Regions from separate parts of the Arthrobacter sp. 01N444 genome, predicted to be linked through region 2. Evidence: riboswitches for the same ligand, from Rfam matches in the RefSeq annotation. Region 2 holds a riboswitch; the other holds the start of a gene.

Region 1 (10,113 bases), on a different contig from region 2:
TCATCAAGCTCAACCCCCAATGATCGGGCTTGGGACAGTCCTACCCCGCGGCAGGCGCTACATCCCCCAGCACTTTTGCTTTCGAAGGCGCCCCAAACGACGCTTGGAACTCGAGGTGAGTTGAACCCGAGGTGAGCTGCAGGGCCCCTTCGGGCCCGACATCCGGGAGCATGCGTCTAAGGGAGCGTTACGTCCGCTCAGCGGGCGTCTTCGCGACCGAGCATGCAGAGGATGCCGGGTCCGACGGGCTGACGCAACCACAGTCACGCAGCCCCCGGGACAGCTTCGGCTACTTTTGGCGCTTGTAGAAAGGCAGTGCGACAACTTCGAAGGGTTCGGCCTTGCCGCGGAGGTCGATGTCCAGTGCGGTGCCGGGCTCGGTGAATTCGACGTCGACATAGGCCATCGCGACCGGGTAGCCGAGGCTCGGGCTGGGCTGGCCGGAGGTGACTTCGCCGACGACGTTGCCGTCCTTGAGGACCGGGTAGTGGCCGCGGCCGGCCCGGCGCCCGAGGCCCTTGAGCCCGACGAGCTTGCGGCCCGTCGTGGCGCCGGCGCCGGTTTCCTTCTTGGCGGCCAAGGCGGCCTTGCCGATGAAGTCGCCTTCCTTGGACAGGGCGACGACGGGGCCCAGGCCGGCGGCGAACGGATCGCCCTCCAGGGAGAGCTCGTTGCCGTAAAGCGGCATGCCGGCCTCGAGACGGAGCGAATCGCGGGACGCGAGCCCGGCGGGGGTCAGCTCGCCGTCCTCTGCGATGGCGACGAGCGCCTGCCAGAGGGCGGCGGCGGCGTCGTTCGCGACGAAGATCTCGAAGCCGTCTTCACCGGTGTAGCCGGTGCGGGCCAGCAGGAGGTCCTGGCTGGCTCCAGCGAACATGAACGGGACGTCCACGGCGGCGTAGTACTTCAGGCCGGTGACGAGCTCGTGCTGCGCGGCGGGGACCAGGCGCAGCAGGATCTCCTGGGCCTTGGGTCCCTGCACGGCGATCAGCGAGGTCTCAGCAGAGGCGTCCTGGACGGTGACGTCGAATCCGCCGTCCTTTCCGGAACCGGCGCGCTCGGCCAGGGCCGCGGCGACGACCTTCGCGTTGCCGGCGTTGGGGACCACAAGGAATTTCTGGTCGCCGCGGCGGTAGGTGATGAGGTCATCGATGATGCCGCCGTCCTCGTTGCAGATCAGCGAGTACTTGGCCTTGCCAATGGCCATCGCCGAGATCTTGCCCACGAGGGCGTAGTCCAGGAAGGCTGCGGCGTCGGGGCCGGTGACCCAGACTTCGCCCATGTGGGAGAGGTCGAACAGGCCCGCGGACTTGCGGACGGCGTGGTGCTCGGCGAGTTCGGAGCTGTACTTCAGCGGCATCTGCCAGCCGCCGAAGTCCGTGAAGGAGGCGCCGAGCTTCTTGTGCTCTTCGTAAAGTGCCGTGTAATTCTCATTCATCGGTGGCTGTCCCTAGCTGTCAGAGTCGGAGTTGGCGGAGTCGTCGGAGTGGACTGCTGTGTCTTCTTCGAAGGCCTCGAGGGGCGGGCACGAGCAGATCAGGTTGCGGTCCCCGGCTGCGCCGTCGATGCGGCCGACGGGCGGGAAGTACTTGTCCTGCTTGAGCGTGTGGACCGGGAAGACGGCCTGCTCACGCGGGTACTCGCGGGTCCAGTCGGTGCTGATCACGGCAGCGGCGGTGTGCGGGGCGTTGCGCAGCGGGCTGTGCTCCACGGTGAAATCGCCGTTGGCCACCTGGTCGATCTCGGCGCGGATGGCGACCATGGCCGTGATGAAGCGGTCGATCTCGCCCAGGTCCTCGGATTCGGTGGGCTCCACCATCAGGGTGCCGGCCACCGGGAACGCCAGGGTGGGGGCGTGGAAGCCGTAGTCGATCAGGCGCTTGGCCACGTCCTCGGCGGTCACGCCGGTCTTGGCCGTGAGTTCGCGCAGGTCCAGGATGCACTCGTGGGCCACCAGGCCGCCTTCGCCGGTGTAGAGCACCGGGAAGGAGTCGTTGAGGCGGGCCGCGATGTAGTTCGCCGCGAGCAGCGCGGACTTGGTCGCCTCGGTGAGGCCGCGGCCGCCCATCAGCTTCACGTAGGCCCAGGAGATCGGCAGCACGCCGGCCGAGCCGTAGCGGGAGGCGGAGATCGGGGTGCCGTCGGCGCCGTTGGCGGGATCAGCAGCGTTGCCCGGCATGAACGGGGCCAGGTGCGCCTTGGCCGCGACCGGGCCGACGCCCGGTCCGCCGCCGCCGTGCGGGATGCAGAAAGTCTTGTGCAGGTTCAGGTGCGAGACGTCGCCGCCGAACATGCCGGGCTGGGCCAGCCCGACCAGGGCGTTGAGGTTGGCGCCGTCGATGTAGACCTGGCCGCCGGCGGCGTGGACCGCGTCGCATACCTCGCGGACATCGGCGTCGTACACCCCGTGCGTGGACGGGTAGGTGATCATGATGCAGGACAGCGCATCCTTGTGCAGCTCGATCTTGGCGGTCAGGTCCGCGTGGTCGATCGTGCCGTCCGAAGCCGTGGCCACGACCACGACCTTCATGCCGGCCAGCACGGCGGAGGCGGCGTTGGTGCCGTGCGCGGAGGCCGGGATCAGGCAGACGTTGCGCTGGGCATCGCCGCGGGAGAGGTGGTAGCCGCGGATCGCCAGCAGCCCGGCGAGCTCGCCCTGGGAACCGGCGTTGGGCTGGATGGAGACCTGGTCGTAGCCGGTGATCTCGGTCAGCTGGCCTTCGAGGTCCTCGATCAGTTCACGCCAGCCGGCGGTCTGGGATTCCGGGGCGAACGGGTGGATGGAGGCGAACTCCGGCCAGGAGATGGCTTCCATCTCGGCGGTGGCGTTCAGCTTCATGGTGCACGACCCCAGCGGGATCATGGTCCGGTCCAGGGCAAGGTCGCGGTCCGAGAGGCGACGGATGTAGCGCAGCAACTGGGTCTCGGAACGGTGCGTGTTGAACACCGGGTGCTGCAGGTAGTCGGAGGTGCGCTCGACGGCGGGGTCCAGGCCGAACGCAGTGTCCGTGCCTGCAGCCGCGGCAGTCACGGACGCGCCGAACGCGGCTATGACGTCGGCGACGACGGCAACCGTCGTGGCCTCGTCGGCGGAGATGCCGACGGTGTCGGCGTCGATGGCGCGCAGGTTGACGCCCTTGGCGTCGGCTGCCGCGATGATCTCAGCTGCCCGGCCCGGCACGGAGACGGTGATGGTGTCGAAGAAGGAGGTGTGCAGCACATCCAGGCCGGCGGCCTTCAGGGAGGCGGCGATGGTCTTCGCGTGGACGTGGACCGACTGGGCGATTGCCTTCAGCCCGTCCGGGCCGTGGTAGACGGCGTAGAAGGAAGCCACGATGGCCAGCAGGGCCTGGGCGGTGCAGATGTTGGAGGTGGCTTTCTCGCGGCGGATATGCTGCTCGCGGGTCTGCAGGGCCAGGCGGTAGGCGGGAACGCCGGCGTTGTCCTTGGAGACACCCACGAGGCGGCCGGGCATGGAGCGCTCGAGCCCCTTCTGGACGGCCATGTAGGCAGCGTGCGGTCCGCCGAAGAACAGCGGCACGCCGAAGCGCTGGGCGGATCCGACGGCGATGTCAGCGCCCTGCTCGCCCGGGGACGTGATCAGGGTCAGGGAGAGGAGATCTGCCGCGACGGTGACGAGGGCGCCGCGTTCCTTGGCGTCGGCGATCACGGCGGTGTGGTCGAACACGCGGCCGGAGACGCCCGGCTGCTGCAGGACGACGCCGTTGATGACGCCGTCGGGCAGGCCCTTGGAGAGGTCGGCGACCTCGACCTCGAAGCCGAGGGCCTCGGCGCGGCCCTTGACGATCGCGATGGTCTGGGGCAGGCAGTCGGCGTCGAGGACGGTCTTGCCGTCGTGCGCCGTCTTGTTCTTATTCGCGCGGCGCATCATCAGCACGGCCTCGGCCACGGCGGTGGCTTCATCCAGCAGGGAGGCGTTGGCGATCGGCAGGCCGACCAGGTCCTGGACCATGGTCTGGAAGTTCAGCAGCGCCTCCAGCCGGCCCTGGGAGATCTCCGGCTGGTAGGGCGTGTACGCGGTGTACCAGGCCGGGGCTTCGAGGATGTTGCGGCGGATCACCGGCGGGGTGAGCGTGTCGTAGTAGCCCTGCCCGATCATCTGCACGGCAGTCTTGTTCTTCGACGCCAGCTTGCGCAGCTCGGCGAGGACTTCGACCTCGCTCAGGGCCGCGGCGAGCGCGAGGTCGGCGTCCTGGCGGATGTCCTTCGGAACGGCGGTGTCCACCAGGGCGTCGACGGTGTCGTAGCCGACAGCCTTCAGCATGGCGTCGACGTCGGCCTGGCGGCGCGCGCCGATATGCCGGTCAACGAAGGACGTGGAGGCTGGGGTAACAGTCACAAGGAACTCCATAACTCAGGCGGCGCAGGGTACGCCACATTGATTCGGGTTCCTCCCCGCTCTGTATTGGACCTGAGAGTTTCCGCGCAGCCCGCGTTTCAGGGCTCCGCTTGCACCGTCGGTGAGCACAGCATGTCCGGGACACGCCTGCTACTTTCCAGAGATGCCTTGCCGCGGCGGTACATGGGCCTGAGAGATTCCTGGGGAGGGTTTGCTCCTACGGCGCCTGCTTGTACCTACTTGCAGGACTCTCCCGCCGCAGATCAAAGGCGTATTTAATTAGGTGTTCAATCGGGGGTGACTACAGTCACAGCTCTCATTGTCCTATGCCGGGCGCGCGTCCGCAAACTCCCTCCCGGCGGCGGACCCAGGTTACGGGCCACGAGCCACCCGGCGGCGAATCCGGCGGCGCGAATTCGCCGGAAAGCCCCGGAGTCGCCGCAACTTTCCGGCGTACTCGAACGCTTCCGGCGAATTCGGCGGGGAGTAGAGGGTCGGAGGGGGTGGGTGTGGGCTTCAGCCGCGCAGGCGCTCGACGGCGGCCAGGAGGCTCTGGACGTCCGCCTCGACTTCCGGCGGCGGCCCGCCGGGACCCCGCGCCAGCATGGCGTTGAAGTACAGCCCGTCCCCCATGCACAGGACGGCCTTCGCCATGGCGGGCCCGACGTCGGCCGCCAGCAGTTCCAGCCAGCTCGCCTGGCCGGCGGCGAAGCGGCGGAGCGTTTCCCCGTGTGCCACCTCGGCGAGCCGCGTGGCCGCCACGAAGACCCGGTCCATGGGCGTGTCCGCCCACACCGAGGACTTGATGAAGTACGCCGCCGCCCCTTCCGGGGCTGCCGCCATGGCCGCAACATCGGCAGCCAGGAGCCGGTCCAGCCGTTCCAGCAGGACCGCGATCATGGCCTCTTTCGTCGGAAAATGGTAGAGCAGGCCGCCCTTGGAGACGCCGGCCCGGCGCGCGACGGCGTCCAGCGTCGCGGCGCGTTCACCGACTTCGATGAGCAGGGATTCGAAGGCATCGAGGACGGCCTCGCGGGCGACGGGTTTCCTGGGCATGCCTCCCATCATGCCTGTCCGCGAGCGCATTTCTTAACTGTACCGTCCAGACGGTACAGTTATCCTTATGAGCATTTCATCGATCACCGTAGCCACCAGCACTCCTGCGGCCACCGGGCCCCGGGCACCGTGGCGTGACTGGGTGGCGCTGGCCCTGCTGATGTTCCCCGTCCTGCTCGTGGCCGTGGACAACACCGCGCTCACGTTCGCCCTGCCGGCCATCGCCAGCAGCCTGACCGCCTCCGGCGTCGAACTGCTCTGGATCGTCGATGCCTATCCCCTGGTCTTGGCCGGACTCCTGGTCGCGATGGGTTCCCTGGGCGACAGGATCGGCCGGCGCCGGCTGCTGTTCGTGGGCAGCGCAGGCTTTGCCGCGGTGTCCGCCGTGACGGCGTTCGCGCCGAGTGCGGAATGGCTGATCGCCGGCCGCGCCGGGCTTGGCCTGTTCGGCGCCATGCTGATGCCATCCACGCTGTCGCTGATCCGGAACATCTTTCCGCAGCCCAACCGGCGCAGGCTGGCGGTGGCGATCTGGGCCGCCGGCTTCTCCGGCGGCGCCGCCCTCGGCCCGATTGTCGGCGGCTGGCTGGTGGAAAACTTCTGGTGGGGCGCCGTCCTGCTGGTCGCGGTGCCGATCATCCTGCCGCTGCTGCTGCTCGGGCCGGCGCTGATCCCGGAATCCCGCGATCCGAAGCCGGGCCGGGTGGACGTGCCCAGCATTGCCCTGTCCCTGCTGGTCATGGTGCCGGTGGTCTACGGGATCAAAGCCCTTGCCACCCACGGGCCGGCTCCCGAGGCCTTCGCGAGTATCGGAACCGGCCTGCTCATGGGCTATGTGTTCATCCGGCGGCAACGCGCGCTTGCCCGTATCCACAGGACAGACCACAGCACCGCGCCGATGCTCGACGTCAGCCTGTTTGGCAACCGGATCTTCAGTACGGCCATTGTGGCCAACGTCCTGGCACTGTTCTCCTTCAACGGCTTCATTCTCTTCCTGGCCCAGCACCTGCAGCTGCTGGAGGGCCAGTCCCCCTCGGCCTCCGGCGTCGCCATGGTCCCGGCCCTCATCGCCACGGTTGTAGCGGGGCTGCTCGTGGTCCCGCTGGTGCGCAAGGTGCGGCCCGGCTTTGTGGTGGCCGGCGGCCTGCTGCTGAGCGCGGCGGGCTATTTCGTGGTGGCATTCGGCGACCACAGCCAGGGCCCGTCGCTGCTCCTTGCCGCCCTGCTGGTGCTCTGCCTGGGGGTGGGGGCCGCGGAGACGATCTCCAATGACCTGATCCTGGGTGCGGCGCCCGCCGACAAGGCAGGGGCAGCCGCCGCTATCTCCGAGACGGGCTACGAAGTGGGGTCCCTGCTGGGTACGGCGATTCTCGGCTCAATCCTGACGGCCTCCTACCAGGGCAACCTCCGGCTTCCCGCGGGCGTGTCCGAACTCGCCCCGGCGGCGGCCACCAGCCAGGCCGGTGAAACCCTGGCCGGCGCTGTGGATCTGGCCCGGATGCTTCCGGCGCCCCTGGCCGAGGCGGTGACGGCGGCCGCGCGCACCGCCTTCGACTCGGGCGTGCACGTCACTGCGTCCATTGCACTGGTCCTGATGTCCGGGGCCTGCGTCCTGGCCGCCGTCGTCCTGCGGTCGGTGCCGAAGGCCCAATAGGGCTCAGCGGCCGCCGTCAGCGTCACGCCGTCGTCAGCACGAAGGGGTTCCAGCCCATAAACAGCAGCGTCCGGCGCCGGGTATCCTCCCGGCGCCGGACGCTGCTGTTTCTTGGGGGGCTGGTGGGAGCCGGTCCCTACTTACTGTCCGGGGTGGTCACGCTGGCGGTGGCCCGCATGGTCTCGGCATTCACCATCCAGGCGTACTGCTCAAACTTGGCGATGAACTCGTGCAGCAGATCCGCGGTGGTGGGATCTTCCTCGTCCACTTCGTCATGGACCTTGCGCATGGTGCCGACGGCCGCCTCAAGCGCGGCGACAATCCGCTCGATGGCGTCCTTCGTGTTGATCAGGCCCTTCGGGAACTCGGCCAGTGCGGTGGACTTGGAAACCGTGGAGCTTCGGCCGTCCGGGAGGGCGTGGAGGGCACGCATGCGCTCGGCAAGGTCATCCGCGAATCCCCGGGCGGCGTCGATGATTTCATCCAGCTGGAGGTGAAGGTCCCTGAAGTTGGTCCCGACGATGTTCCAGTGTGCCTGCTTGCCCTGAACGTGGAGTTCGATCAGGTCCACCAGTACTGCCTGCAGGTTGGTCGTCAATGTTGGTGATGCTTTCATGAATCCTCCTCGATAGAACCGGTGCCGTGCGGGCCGCGCATGCCATTGCTGGCACCCCGGCCGATGCTTCCGACGCTACCGCAGCGCGGCGCCGGGCCGCGATGCTTCTGGGAGGAATTTCTCGGTCAGCTTACTAAGTCGGCTTACTAACCGTTTTGGGGGCGGTTTAGACGGCCTCGTTGAGGATGGGCCCACGCGGGAACACGGCCCGTGTGATGCCGCCGGAGGTGGATTCGGACAGCTGGGTGAGGTAGTCGTTGCGCCGCCTCGGGGTAATCCTGGACTGGGGCTGGAACGGCTGCTCGGGGTCGTCGGCGTAGTGGGCGCTCAGGCCGTCGCGCATGAGCCGGATGGCTTCCGAACGCTGCTGGGACACCGCTGCGTGCGTGGATCCGAGTTCCGCGGCCAGGTCTTTGACCGTGCGGTCTCCGAAATAGATCTCCTCCACCACGTAGCGCATCCGTTCCGGAAGGGATTTCACGGCGGCCCGAAGGTACTGGAGCCGTTCGTCCGCGAGCACGGAGTGTTCCGGGGTGAGGGTTTCGGCGGCCAGGGTGTCCACCACGGCCTCGTCGAGGGGCGTCAATGTGCGCGAGGCATCCGCGAGCGCGGCCTCCACAACGCTCTGCTGGACGCCCAGGGCAGAGGCGATCTCGTCCACTGTGGGGGTGCGGCCCAGGGCGGACGCCAGGGTTTCCTGCACGGACATGGTTTCCTTGATCCGGCGGCGGGCGGATCGGGTGGCCCAGTCGCTGGCCCGCATCTCGTCTGCGAAGGCGCCAAGGATGCGCCGGCGCGCGAAAGCGCCGAACGGCACCCCGAGGCCTGGATCGAACGAATCGGCCGAGGTAATCAGGGCAATAGCGCCGGCTGACGCCAAGTCATCGCGAGAAAGGTGTGACGCCTTCGAGCACAAATCTGAGACGAGATACCCCACCAGCGGAAGGTGCTGCGTGACCATCTCGTTGCGTTCCACGCGATTCAATACTGTGTCCCCCCATGAGACCGGATCCGAAGGGTCCTCGACCCTTAAAACGCCGAGAGCCGCACCCAAAACCGACCGGTGCTCCCCCCCATTGGAGTCAGCGTTCGCAAGTAGGGCGCAGCACCCATGGAGGAAACCTATCACCTGTTCCAAGATCTGCGTGTACCCTCAGGGAAAAGCTGTGCGAAAAATGCGGTGACCGCCCCGAAGCTGTGATTCACGGGGCGGAAAGAGAATGGGGCACATGAGCGCAAGTGATCTCTCCGCGGCACTGTGGCAGGAGCGGCGGCAGCTGGAGCTACTCCTCTTCAGGCTGGAAACGCAGCGCCTGCACGTCGTGGCCGGGAATCTGGAATGGCTGAGCTTCATGGCCTCCGAGATTGAAACCGTGCTGGACCGCCTGCGCTTCGAAGCCCTGGCCCGGAGCGTCGAGTCCGCTGCCGTGGCGGCCCAATGGGGCCTGCCGGCACAGACCACGCTCGTCGAACTGATTGCGGCCGCGCCCGCCGGGCCATGGCCCGAGATCCTGCGCGAGCATCTGGACGCCCTGCACGCACTCCTGGCCCGGCTGGGCGAGGCTTCCAGCGTGAATGAGGACGCGCTGCGGAGCCTCCCGATGCCGGGACGCGCCGGCCCGGCGGGTACGGCCGGGCTTCTGGACCAGCTGACCATGGGAGGAAACCTGGAGCGGTCCCTCGCCGTGCTCCGGCGTTCAGCCCAGCCGCTCCTGGCCCAGTATCTCGGCGGGGACCATGTCTGATCCGGTGCGGGTCCTCAGCCGTCGGCGGGAGTGGCGCGCGGCGGCATGAGGCCGCGCAGCGCTTCCTCGGCGTCCGGGCCCGCTTCCGCCGCCGCGAGGTTCGCCGCCGCGATGGCTTCGATGACTTCCCGGCGCTGGATCGGCACACCGCGGGGCGCCTCAATGCCTATCCGAACACCGTCGCCGCGGCCTTCCAGAACAGTGATGACGATGCCGTCGCCGATCATGATCTGTTCGCCCGGCTTGCGTGTAAGTACCAGCATCCTCTCAATCTACCCTTCAGTCCGGGGAGCATCGTACGATTCCCGCCGGTTCTGCCATGTCGGTTCGGGCCCGGCGGGGCGCCCGTCGATCCAGCCCACGGGCAGTCCCAGGCCATTGACGCTTTCAGGCGACCCGGTCTCCGAGGCGCCGACCACCGCTACCGCGGTCACGTTGAGCTGGGCGGACAGCACGCCGACCCAACGCGCCGTGTCCTCGTGCTTGCGTCCGGCATCGACCACAACCCAGACCTGGTCGGCGGAGAGCGCCGCCACGGACGGCACCCGGGCCAGGGCGTTGCGGGCTTTGCCCAGTCCGAACGCCACCAGGACGGTGCGCTCCGTCACCACGGCATGGGCGCGCGCGGCCGTGGCACTTTGGCGTCCGTCGACGTGCAGGTGGCCATAGGCGGAGAGCTCAC
Region 2 (10,113 bases):
CGAAGCGGAGATGGCAACTCCCTTTCCCGGTTCGACCTTGTTCGCGTCCCCTGGCATGAACGGCGCCAGGTGCGCTTTGGCGGCCACGGGGCCAACGCCCGGTCCGCCGCCGCCGTGCGGGATGCAGAAGGTCTTGTGCAGGTTCAGGTGAGAGACGTCGCCGCCAAACTTGCCCGGCTGGGCCAGCCCGACGAGGGCGTTGAGGTTGGCGCCGTCGACGTAGACCTGGCCGCCGGCGGCGTGGATCGCGTCGCAGACCTCGCGGACGTCGGCGTCGTACACCCCGTGGGTGGACGGGTAGGTGATCATGATGCAGGACAGCGCGTCCTTGTTCGCCTCGATCTTCGCGGTCAGGTCCGCGTGGTCGATCGTGCCGTCCGAAGCCGTGGCCACCACCACGACTTTCATGCCGGCCAGCACCGCGGAGGCCGCGTTCGTGCCGTGCGCGGAGGCCGGGATGAGGCAGATGTTGCGCTGGGCCTCCCCGCGGGAGTGGTGGTAGCCGCGGATGGCCAGCAGGCCGGCGAGCTCGCCCTGGGATCCGGCGTTGGGCTGGATGGAGACCTGGTCGTAGCCTGTGATTTCGGCGAGGTCAGCTTCGAGGCCGCTGACGAGTTCCCGCCAGCCCTCGGTCTGGGAGTCCGGCGCGAAAGGGTGGATGGAGGCGAACTCCGGCCAGGAGATCGCTTCCATCTCGGCCGTGGCGTTCAGCTTCATGGTGCAGGAGCCCAGCGGGATCATGGTGCGGTCCAGGGCGAGGTCGCGGTCCGAGAGCTTGCGGATGTAGCGCAGCAGCTGGGTTTCGGAGCGGTGCGTGTTGAAGACCGGATGCTGCAGGAAGTCGGAGGTGCGCAGCACCCTCCCGGGCAGCTCGAAGCCCTTGGCCTCCACCACCGGACCGGCGCCAAAGGCGACGACGACCGCGGAGAGGACCTCCGGCGTCGTGGTTTCATCGACGGACACGCCAACTGTGTCCGCGTCGATGAGCCGCAGGTTGATGCCACGGGCCTCGGCGGCGGCGATGACCTTGGCGGCCTTGCCGGGGACGCGGACCGTGAGGGTGTCGAAGAAGGACTCACTCGCCAGTTCCCGGCCGGCGATCTTCAGCGTGGCGGCGAGGGCGCGGGTGTTGTTGTGGACGGTCTCGGCGATCGCCTTCAGTCCGTCCGGGCCGTGGTAGACGGCGTAGAACGAGGACACGATGGCCAGCAGTGCCTGCGCGGTGCAGATGTTGGACGTGGCCTTCTCGCGGCGGATGTGCTGCTCGCGGGTCTGCAGGGCCAGGCGGTACGCCGGGACGCCGGCGTTGTCTTTGGAGACGCCGACGATGCGGCCGGGGAGCGTGCGTTCCATGCCCTCGCGCACCGCCATGTACGCGGCGTGCGGGCCGCCGAAGAACAGCGGCACGCCCAGGCGCTGGGTGGAGCCGACGGCGATGTCCGCCCCCTGCTCGCCCGGAGGGGTGATCAGGGTCAGGGCAAGCAGATCCGCCGCCACGGTGACCAGTGCGCCGCGTTCTTTGGCCTCCGCGATCACGCCGGACTGGTCCCACACCCGGCCGGAAACGCCCGGCTGCTGGAGGACGAGACCGTTGATGTCGCCGTCGGGCAGACCGGCGGAGAGGTCAGCGACCTGCACCTCGAAGCCCAGCGCCTCCGCTCGGCCCCTGACGATGGCAATGGTCTGCGGGAGGCAGTCGGCGTCGAGGACGGTCTTGGCCCCGGCAGCGGACTTGTTTTTGTTGGCGCGGCGCATGAGAAGCACGGCCTCGGCAACCGCGGTGGCCTCGTCCAGGAGGGACGCATTGGCGACGGGGAGCGCGGTGAGGTCCTGGACCATGGTCTGGAAGTTCAGCAGCGCCTCGAGGCGTCCCTGGGAGATTTCCGGCTGGTACGGGGTGTAGGCGGTGTACCAGGCCGGGGCTTCGAGGATGTTGCGGCGGATCACCGGCGGGGTGACGGTGTCGTAGTAGCCCTGGCCGATCATCTGCACGGCCGTCTTGTTCTTGGAGGCGAGCTTGCGCAGTTCGGCCAGCACCTGGACTTCGCTGAGGGCGCTGTCCAGGGTGAGGGGCTTTTCCTGGCGAATGGAATCGGGGACCGCGTTGTCAACGAGGCCATCAACGCTGTCGTAGCCGACGGCCTTGAGCATGGTGTCGATGTCGGCCTGGCGGCGGGCGCCGATGTGGCGGTCTGCGAAGGTGGACGGGGACGATTGAACCGTCATGAGAGGAACTCCATAATTCAGGTGGCATCAAGACGCCACGATGATTCGGGTTCCTCCCCGCTCTGTATTGGACCTGAGAGTTTCCGTTTTGCCCTGCTGATAGCAGCGCGCCACTTGCACCGTCGGTGAGCCCGGTTGCCCGGACTGCTTTCCAGAGTTGCCTTGCCGCGGCGGTACGTGGGCCTGAGAGATTCCTGGGGAGGATTTGCTCCTACGGCGCCTGCTGAACGTACCGGCAGGACTCTCCCGCCGCAGATCATAAGCTGTGCCATTGGTCGGTGACACAGCTCACAATTTATCCGGTTCCCGGGCAGGATGCAAAATTTATTTCAATTGAGTCGCCGTTCCCGCGGACGACGGCGGGAGCTCTTCGCCGTCGTCCGCTTGCGTGGGTGAGGCGCATGAGGGCCGTGACGTTGATCCGGAACACGCGGTCCCAGAGGTCGTCGTCCACCTCGTGGATCGGACCCAGGGGGTTAGTCCATTCGGTGCATTATTCTGGACGGGATAACTTACTTTCTCGTGCGCGTCCCTCCCAGAGCGCTCATACGCTAGGAGCCTCCGTGAGCCTTCCGGATCAAGCGATGGAACAGACAGCTCCCAGCAGACCACGAAGCCTAACTCCCGCCGGGGACACGGCTTGGGGGTGGCTGATCGGGATCCTCGCAGGATTGCTCGGCTTGGGCCCTTGGCTGGTGACCGGCGCACAGCTCCCGTTGCAGAATTTGTGGGGCGCAGAGGTCGCTCCGGACCAGATGCCCGTGTCGTTACTGCCGCTGAGCCAATACGAACTCACCACGATCGTGGCCCTCCTTACCGTGGGAGGTGCGGCGGCCGGACTCGCGGTGCGCATCTGGTCTCCCGCCCGACGGCGACTGGTGACGTGGTGCGCGGCAGCCGGCGTTCTTGTGGTTCAGTGCACGGCGGCCGTCCAGTCCTTCACAGTGCTTGACGGCGGCTTGACGGGCGGAACAACGGCGAGCCTGTACTTCGCCGGGTTACTCGCGGGCGTGACCGCCTCCCTCGCTGCGGCCCTCGTGGCGCACCTGCTGCTCTGTTCGAGGTCACGGAGCCTGGCGGCATTGGCCGCCGGACTCGTGGCGGTGCCGCTCGCTTCGTGGACGGTGGAGTGGGTTGTCGGCTTCGTTGGGCACATCAACGTCCCCGTCACAGTGCCGTCAATCGCTCACTGGATTCCGGCCATCCTCGTTGGTTGCGCCCTGGCATGGTGCGGCCTGCGTCCTGCGCGGCGGACCGCGGTGTGGGCCGTGAACCTTGCGCTGTTGTGGTTGGTTCCCGCCCTGTTCATCTCGGTCAACTACGTCCTGGGGACCCGTATCCTGGCTGGCGACCTGCAGGAGATGCTGTTAATGAGTCGGCAAATCTTGGCGGTAACACTTGGACCCGAGGGCGGAGCAGCTCCCAAAATCTTGCTGGCCCTAGTCATCGCATCGGCGGGGCTGGGTGCCAAATCCATTGCCGCTCGCCGGCGACCGGACGCGCCCACCTTCCCGTCTTCGTAAAATCCGGACTCACCCGCGACGTGTGGACGTGATTGCACCAGCGGATCCGATGGTGCAATCACGGATTTGATCCCAATCCAGCGGGCGACGGCGGGACCTCCCGCCGTCGCCCGCCTGCCGTTTGGTGAGGTGCTTTACAGCGCGGACCAGCCGCCGTCGGAGGCGAGGATGGCGCCGTTGATGTTGGTGCCGTCGTCGCTGAGCAGGAACGTGATGGACGCGGCGAGCTGCGCGGCGGTGGCGGGCGTGGGGACGGTGGCCTGCATCAGCGGGCCGAGGCGTTCGGCCGCGAGCTGGGATCCCCAGGTGGCCACGATGTTGGTGATGGTGGGGCCCGGGGCCACGGCGTTGAAGCGCAGGCCCTTCGGCCCGTACATCACGGCCGAGTTCTTGGTCAGGCCCACGACGGCGTGCTTGGACGCGGTGTAGGCGGCACCGGCGGCGGACCCGCGCAGGCCGGCCTCGGAGGCGACGTTGACCACGGAGCCGGTCCCGGCGTCCAGCATCAGCGGCACCACAGCGGACAAAGGGCCGCCCTTACCTCAATGGGCTATTCAGCCAGTGAGCCCCACTCGGCAGCACTGTGCCGCCTCATGGTTACCCCCTGCAGTCGCGTAAATTCCTGCTCAAGATCCGTCAACCTTTCGAGACGTGCAGAGAGAAAACCTACAGCATCGCCGTCTTCTAGTATTCGAGGAGCTCGTCGTAATATTCCACATCGGTTCCGGCGCTTAGCGATGTGAGGTGTCGGCATCGAACCATGGGCGTTCCCCGTTGGATGTTCTCCCTCAAGCGCTCCAAATGAGAATGTCCGCCAACCGCAGCAGGCTCAACTGACGACCGTCCGGCGTTTTGGTGTTGTCGGCAAGGGGCTGCAACCAGTCCTGGTTCTCACGAATGTCTTTCCAAAGTGCCGCTCGCAGCTGCACCGATTCGGTCTTCTTCACGCCATAAAACTTTCTGACTCGAGAATCATTGATCGGAACAATTGACGGTCGACGACGGTGGAGCACCTTCGAAACGGTCACGGGAGTCCAGTTCTTCACATCTGTGGTGGCGTCGTTGGCCGCCGCAAGGCTCCCGACAGCCGCTTCGAGCGCGTCCAAGGACTCATAGGACTCCAGCGGTTTCGCCTCCTTGAGATCTCGAAGAGCCGCGTCCAACGCCAAACGCAGTCGTTGTTCAGAACCCGAGCCCTCGGCAAACAGTGGAATAACCTCCTTCCATGTCAGCCGCAAGCTCAAGAGGTTTGCCGCTAGTACGTCTCCGGCACTCAATGGAACATCCATGTCGCCCTGAACGTCGTAAGTCCAAAACGCAAAGTGACGCGCAGGATCCGTGTAATGACCAACCTTTTCAGCGGCTGTCGCCTCCAATGCAGCCAGGCTCCGAGATGACATGAATGGCGCTCCTCTGCGGATGGTGGCCCCCAAGGTGAGCGCCGATCAATCTGAACTGTAAGGGGGTGCGTGGGTTCATGATATGTCCGGCACGCCAAGCAACCCATAACCGCCTCTGGGCGCCTTCTGAGCGCAGAGTCCGCTGGCATCGGTCTTGCCCGCCTCCTGGAACCGCGTCCTCTACAACTTGGGGGAGCATTGTGTACCTGAATCATTCGGCGCACCGCATATGTCGCTGGCGTCCGATTGGTGCAATGTGCAACCCATAGAATCACATTGGTGGGATTCCGATGCCACCACCGAGTTCGACTGGCATCAGCGCGGAAATTCGATAGTGACCTAGATGGGGGAAATATGTACAGAGATGTTGGAGCCAGTTGGTGGAAGGTGGACTTCCACGCCCACTCACCAGCTTCGTTTGATTACGGTGCGGAGAAGGAAGGGGGCTCGAACGCAAACAAACCAACCTTCGTGGAATGGCTCCAGACCTACATGGACGCCGGTATCGATGCCATCGTAATAACCGACCACAACTCTGCCGAAGGCATAGATCAGGCACGCGAAGCTCTCAAGGCCATGCGCCCAGCCGAAGGACCAAGACTGGAATCGGCTCCCCCGAGTACATATCGTGAAATCGCGCTGCTTACCGGTGTCGAAATCACCGTTGCCACCGGAATCCACCTTCTCGGTGTGTTCGACACGGACACCCAACCAAGCGTCGTCACGAAGGTCCTCACCCTCGCAGGCTATGACGGTAAATACGGACATAGCCGCGAAGCAGCACCGAAGTCGATCAGCGACGTAGCGCGAATTATTCATGACAACGGCGGCCTCGCTATCCCAGCACATGCCGACGGTCCCGCTGGACTCCTGGGCCAGACTTCCACCGGACTGGCGGAGGTCGAGAAGAATGCTCCAATCTTCGCAATTGAGACTACCGACCCAGAAACCAAGTTTGACCTGGCCGGTTTCCGAAAGTTGGTCCGCGTTCTAGGATCTGACGCGCACCATCTTGATGGAAGCGCGTGCCCCGCGGAAGAAACGGCTAAGTACCCCGGCACCCACTTCACTTGGGTAAAAATGGAAAACCCTTCGCTTGCGGGCATTCGCAACGCGCTCTCTGACGGACCGAATGCAATCAGGCCCTCTGACTCCCACGGGAATATGGCCGATAGCCCGCACGCACGCATCACTGGAATAAAATTCGGTGATACCGAGCTGAAGTTCAATCCGTGGCTGAATACAATCATCGGCGGCCGAGGTGTTGGAAAATCCACCGCGGTTGAACTGATTCGAGTTGCTTTAGATCGCTTTGGGGAGCTCCCTTCGGAGCTTGCGGATGACCTTCAGTGGTTTTCTCCACATGGAAGGACGAGCGGCGAGCACCGCGCGTGGTCGAAGCAGGGCCCTCCAGAAGTGACCTACCTCAAGGACGGCCACACGTATCGAATCTCATGGGATGAGACGCAGGGGACCAAAGTCGGAGAGATTTGTGACGGATCCTGGAAGGACGTACCTGGCGACATCAAGACTAGATTCCCTATAAGAATTTACAGTCAAAAACAGATTTTCGAACTTGCTAAAGAGCCGCAGGCACTTCTCGGAATTATTGACGCAGCGCCTGAAGTTAACTTTGCATCCTGGTCGAGTGAAAATCAGCGAATCCGAGATGAGTACCGCAAGCTGGTCGCTGAGGCAGACGGCTACCGCGACCTGATTGCGGACGGCGCCCGAATTGCTGGTCAGATCCAGGACCTTGAACGTCGAATTTCTGCTGCCGAGACACTTTCAACTTCGCCGGAAGTCCTTGAACTCCGAAAACTTCAAGATGTCGCTGCGGTTCTGAACCGAGCCTTGGATGAGTCGCAGGAATTCGCCGCACTGATTCAAGGGCTCCAGAGTAAACTTCAGATTTCCCCGGCTCTTCAGGACAGCGTCCTCAAGGAAGATGAGACTCTCGCTGACGCTGTAGACGCAAGCCTCCTCGCCATGTCCGATACTTGCAATTTCATCGAAGCGTTGAATAAACAGATCGACAATACGCTCAGTGGATTACGAGAAGCAGCGAAAAACGCCGATCTTGTGGGTCGCGTAGCGCGCATCCAGCAACGGATAGCCGACGAAGCCGGAGGGCAGTCATCAGTATCCCTACTTGAGACTCTGACCCAAGTCTCCGCATGGACGGACCAGGCGAATGAGGCACGCAAAGAACAAGCCGACATCGACCAGGCGAAAAAGTTGCTCGCTGATATCGAACCGAAAATCCGGGAACAACGAGCGGCTCTTGTACGAAGTCGGCAGGATCTATCGCTTCGTCGATCTGAATACTTAGCTTCACTGGAGGCTTCGACTCCGAACGTAGAAGTTCGACTTCACTCCATGGGCAACAGTTCGGAGCTGGAGATCAACTGGCGACGACTCCTGAAAAAGGAGTCAGCCTTCGAAAAGGCCTTTAGTGCAGAGGGTTTCTTCAAAGGCATCCCTGACGGTCGAGCTCCGCAATTTGCCATAAAAGTTGAGGGGCTCAAGAAGGCAACTATCGATCTAGCCGGCGGCAGCGAGGTTGAGTCTCTTTTCAATGGCAAAAAAATCGACGGAAGGCTAGTTGATCACATCCGGAGCCTGTCTCGGTCCGACTTGCACGAGATCGACACGTGGTTTCCCGAGGATTCAGTCCACGTGCGATACAAGTCCGACGACAAATCTCCCTGGAGCCCCATTTCCGAGGGGTCCCCTGGACAACGAACGGCAGCGCTGCTTGCCTTCGTTCTAAGCATGGGAACGGAGCCGCTCATTCTGGACCAACCGGAAGACGATCTCGAGAACCAGCTCATCTATTCCTTGGTTGTTGGCACCTTGCGCTCAATCAAAAATTGCCGTCAAGTCATCGTGGTCACCCACAACGCGAACATTGTGGTGAACGGAAACGCTGAGAACGTCATCGTCCTCCAAAGATCCGCTCAAACGACATCCATCCATGCGACTGGAGCACTTGAAAGAAAGGATGTCCGAAGCGCTGTATGCCAGATCATGGAAGGCGGTGAGGCCGCATTTACCAAGCGATTTGAACGTTTGGGAATCAAGCTTCCTTCGCATATTGGCGCACTGCACTAACCCTTTCGTGATACGGGGGCCGGGTCGAACGGCCTGGCCCTCGTCGTCGGCAGTTCACTGAGCCAGGCTGCGGATGGGGCCCTCGTGAGCCGCAGGGTCTCGTCAGCCAATCGGCATGGGGCCGACATCAACATGGCAAGATCGTTTCCTACCGCCTTCGGCTGAGACCGATGAGGCGAACCTGTCGCACTCCGGATCATCAACTTGAGAACCAACCCCTGAGCGCCTTCGCCCCTTAGACCTCCGCCACCGGAGCCGCGAACTGCGCCGCGTACAGCGCGGCGTACGCCCCGCCGGCCTCCAACAATGAGGCATGCGTCCCCTGCTCCACGATCTGCCCGGCCTCCATCACCAGGATGAGGTCGGCGTCGCGGATGGTGGAGAGCCGGTGGGCAATGACAAACGACGTCCGGTCGGACCGCAGCGCACTCATCGCCTTCTGCACCAGCACTTCAGTCCGGGTGTCCACCGAGCTCGTGGCCTCGTCCAGGATCAGCACGGACGGGCGGGCCAGGAACGCCCGGGCGATGGTCAGCAGCTGCTTCTCGCCGGCGGAGACGTTGCCGCCTTCGTCATCGAGCACGGTGTCGTAGCCCTCCGGCAGGGACCGGACGAAACGGTCCACGTACGTCGCCCGGGCGGCCTCCAGGATCTCGTCCTCCGAGGCGCCGGGCCGGCCGTAGGCGATGTTGTCCCGGATGGTCCCGCCGAACAGCCAGGTGTCCTGCAGCACCATGCCCATCCGCGAGCGCAGCCCGTCGCGGGTCATCGCGGTGACGTCCACGCCGTCGAGCGTGATCCGCCCGGAGTCGAGCTCGTAGAAGCGCATCATCAGGTTCACCAGGGTGGTCTTGCCCGCGCCCGTCGGACCCACAATGGCCACCGTCTGCCCCGGCTCAGCCACCAGGCTCAGGTCAGTGATCAGCGGCTTGTCCGGCGAGTAGGCGAAGGAGACGTCCTCGAACACCAGCCGCCCCCGGCCCCCATTCGGCGCGACAGCCGGGACAGGATCCGGCCCCTGCTCCTCGGTGTCCAGCAGCTCAAACACCCGTTCGGCCGAGGCCACACCGGACTGCAACAGGTTCGCCATGGACCCCAGCTGGGCCAGGGGCTGGGTGAACTGCCGGGAGTACTGGATAAACGCCTGCACATCTCCCAGCTGCATCGCCCCGGAGGCCACCTGCAGCCCGCCCACCACGGCGATCCCCACGTAGACCAGGTTCCCGATGAACGTCATGGCCGGCATGATCAGGCCGGAAATGAACTGCGCGCCGAAGCTCGCCTGGTACAGCTCCGCGTTCTTCTGCCGGAACCGCTCCTCCACCTCGCGCTGCCGGCCGAACACCTTCACCAGCGCGTGCCCGGTGTAGGTCTCCTCGATCTGCCCGTTCAGCTCGCCGGTGTGCCTCCACTGGGCCACGAACAGCTTCTGCGAGCGCTTGGCGATCACCGCCGTCGTCACGAGGGTCAGCGGAATGGTCACCAGCGCAATCAGCGCCAGCGTGGGTGAGAGCAGGACCATCATCACCAGCACCCCGGCCACGGTCAGCACCGAGGTCACGGCCTGGCTGATGGACTGCTGCAGGCTCTGGGAGATGTTGTCGACGTCGTTGGTCACCCGGCTGAGCAGCTCGCCGCGCTGCACGGAGTCGAAGTAGCGCAGCGGCAGCTTATTGATCTTCGCCTCGATCCGCTCGCGCAGCCGGAAGACCGTACGCTGCACGACGCCGTTGAGGATGTACGCCTGCATCCAGCCGAACACCGACGCCAGCACGTACAGCACCAGCGCCCACAGCAGCACGGTGGCCAGCGCGGTGAAGTCGATCCCGGCGCCAGGGGTCAGCGTCATG

What was found. A riboswitch is a leader RNA that binds a small molecule or an ion and turns the genes downstream of it on or off. The one in region 2 is predicted to bind glycine.
Region 1: linked by a shared signal. The riboswitch ahead of gcvP (aminomethyl-transferring glycine dehydrogenase) and the one ahead of gcvP (aminomethyl-transferring glycine dehydrogenase) in region 2 are both predicted to bind glycine.

The regions. Positions count from the first base shown of each region.
Region 1 covers NZ_JBFTRB010000022.1:69,012-79,124, reverse strand. The annotation lists gene gcvT (glycine cleavage system aminomethyltransferase GcvT) at 290-1,438, opposite strand; gene gcvP (aminomethyl-transferring glycine dehydrogenase) at 1,451-4,372, opposite strand; glycine riboswitch at 4,412-4,526, opposite strand; glycine riboswitch at 4,528-4,626, opposite strand; gene AC1DKN_RS19375 (TetR/AcrR family transcriptional regulator) at 4,877-5,416, opposite strand; gene AC1DKN_RS19370 (MFS transporter) at 5,484-7,070, shown strand; gene AC1DKN_RS19365 (Dps family protein) at 7,207-7,686, opposite strand; gene AC1DKN_RS19360 (sigma-70 family RNA polymerase sigma factor) at 7,853-8,671, opposite strand; gene flgN (flagellar export chaperone FlgN) at 8,916-9,431, shown strand; gene AC1DKN_RS19350 (carbon storage regulator) at 9,446-9,694, opposite strand; gene AC1DKN_RS19345 (hypothetical protein) at 9,704-10,113, opposite strand, start outside.
Region 2 covers NZ_JBFTRB010000026.1:27,861-37,973, reverse strand. The annotation lists gene gcvP (aminomethyl-transferring glycine dehydrogenase) at 1-2,226, opposite strand, end outside; glycine riboswitch at 2,279-2,386, opposite strand; glycine riboswitch at 2,388-2,485, opposite strand; gene AC1DKN_RS20505 (hypothetical protein) at 2,922-3,749, shown strand; partial or broken gene AC1DKN_RS20500 (SDR family oxidoreductase) at 3,884-4,270, opposite strand; gene AC1DKN_RS20495 (DUF6308 family protein) at 4,538-5,149, opposite strand; gene AC1DKN_RS20490 (TrlF family AAA-like ATPase) at 5,504-8,263, shown strand; gene AC1DKN_RS20485 (ABC transporter ATP-binding protein) at 8,499-10,113, opposite strand, start outside.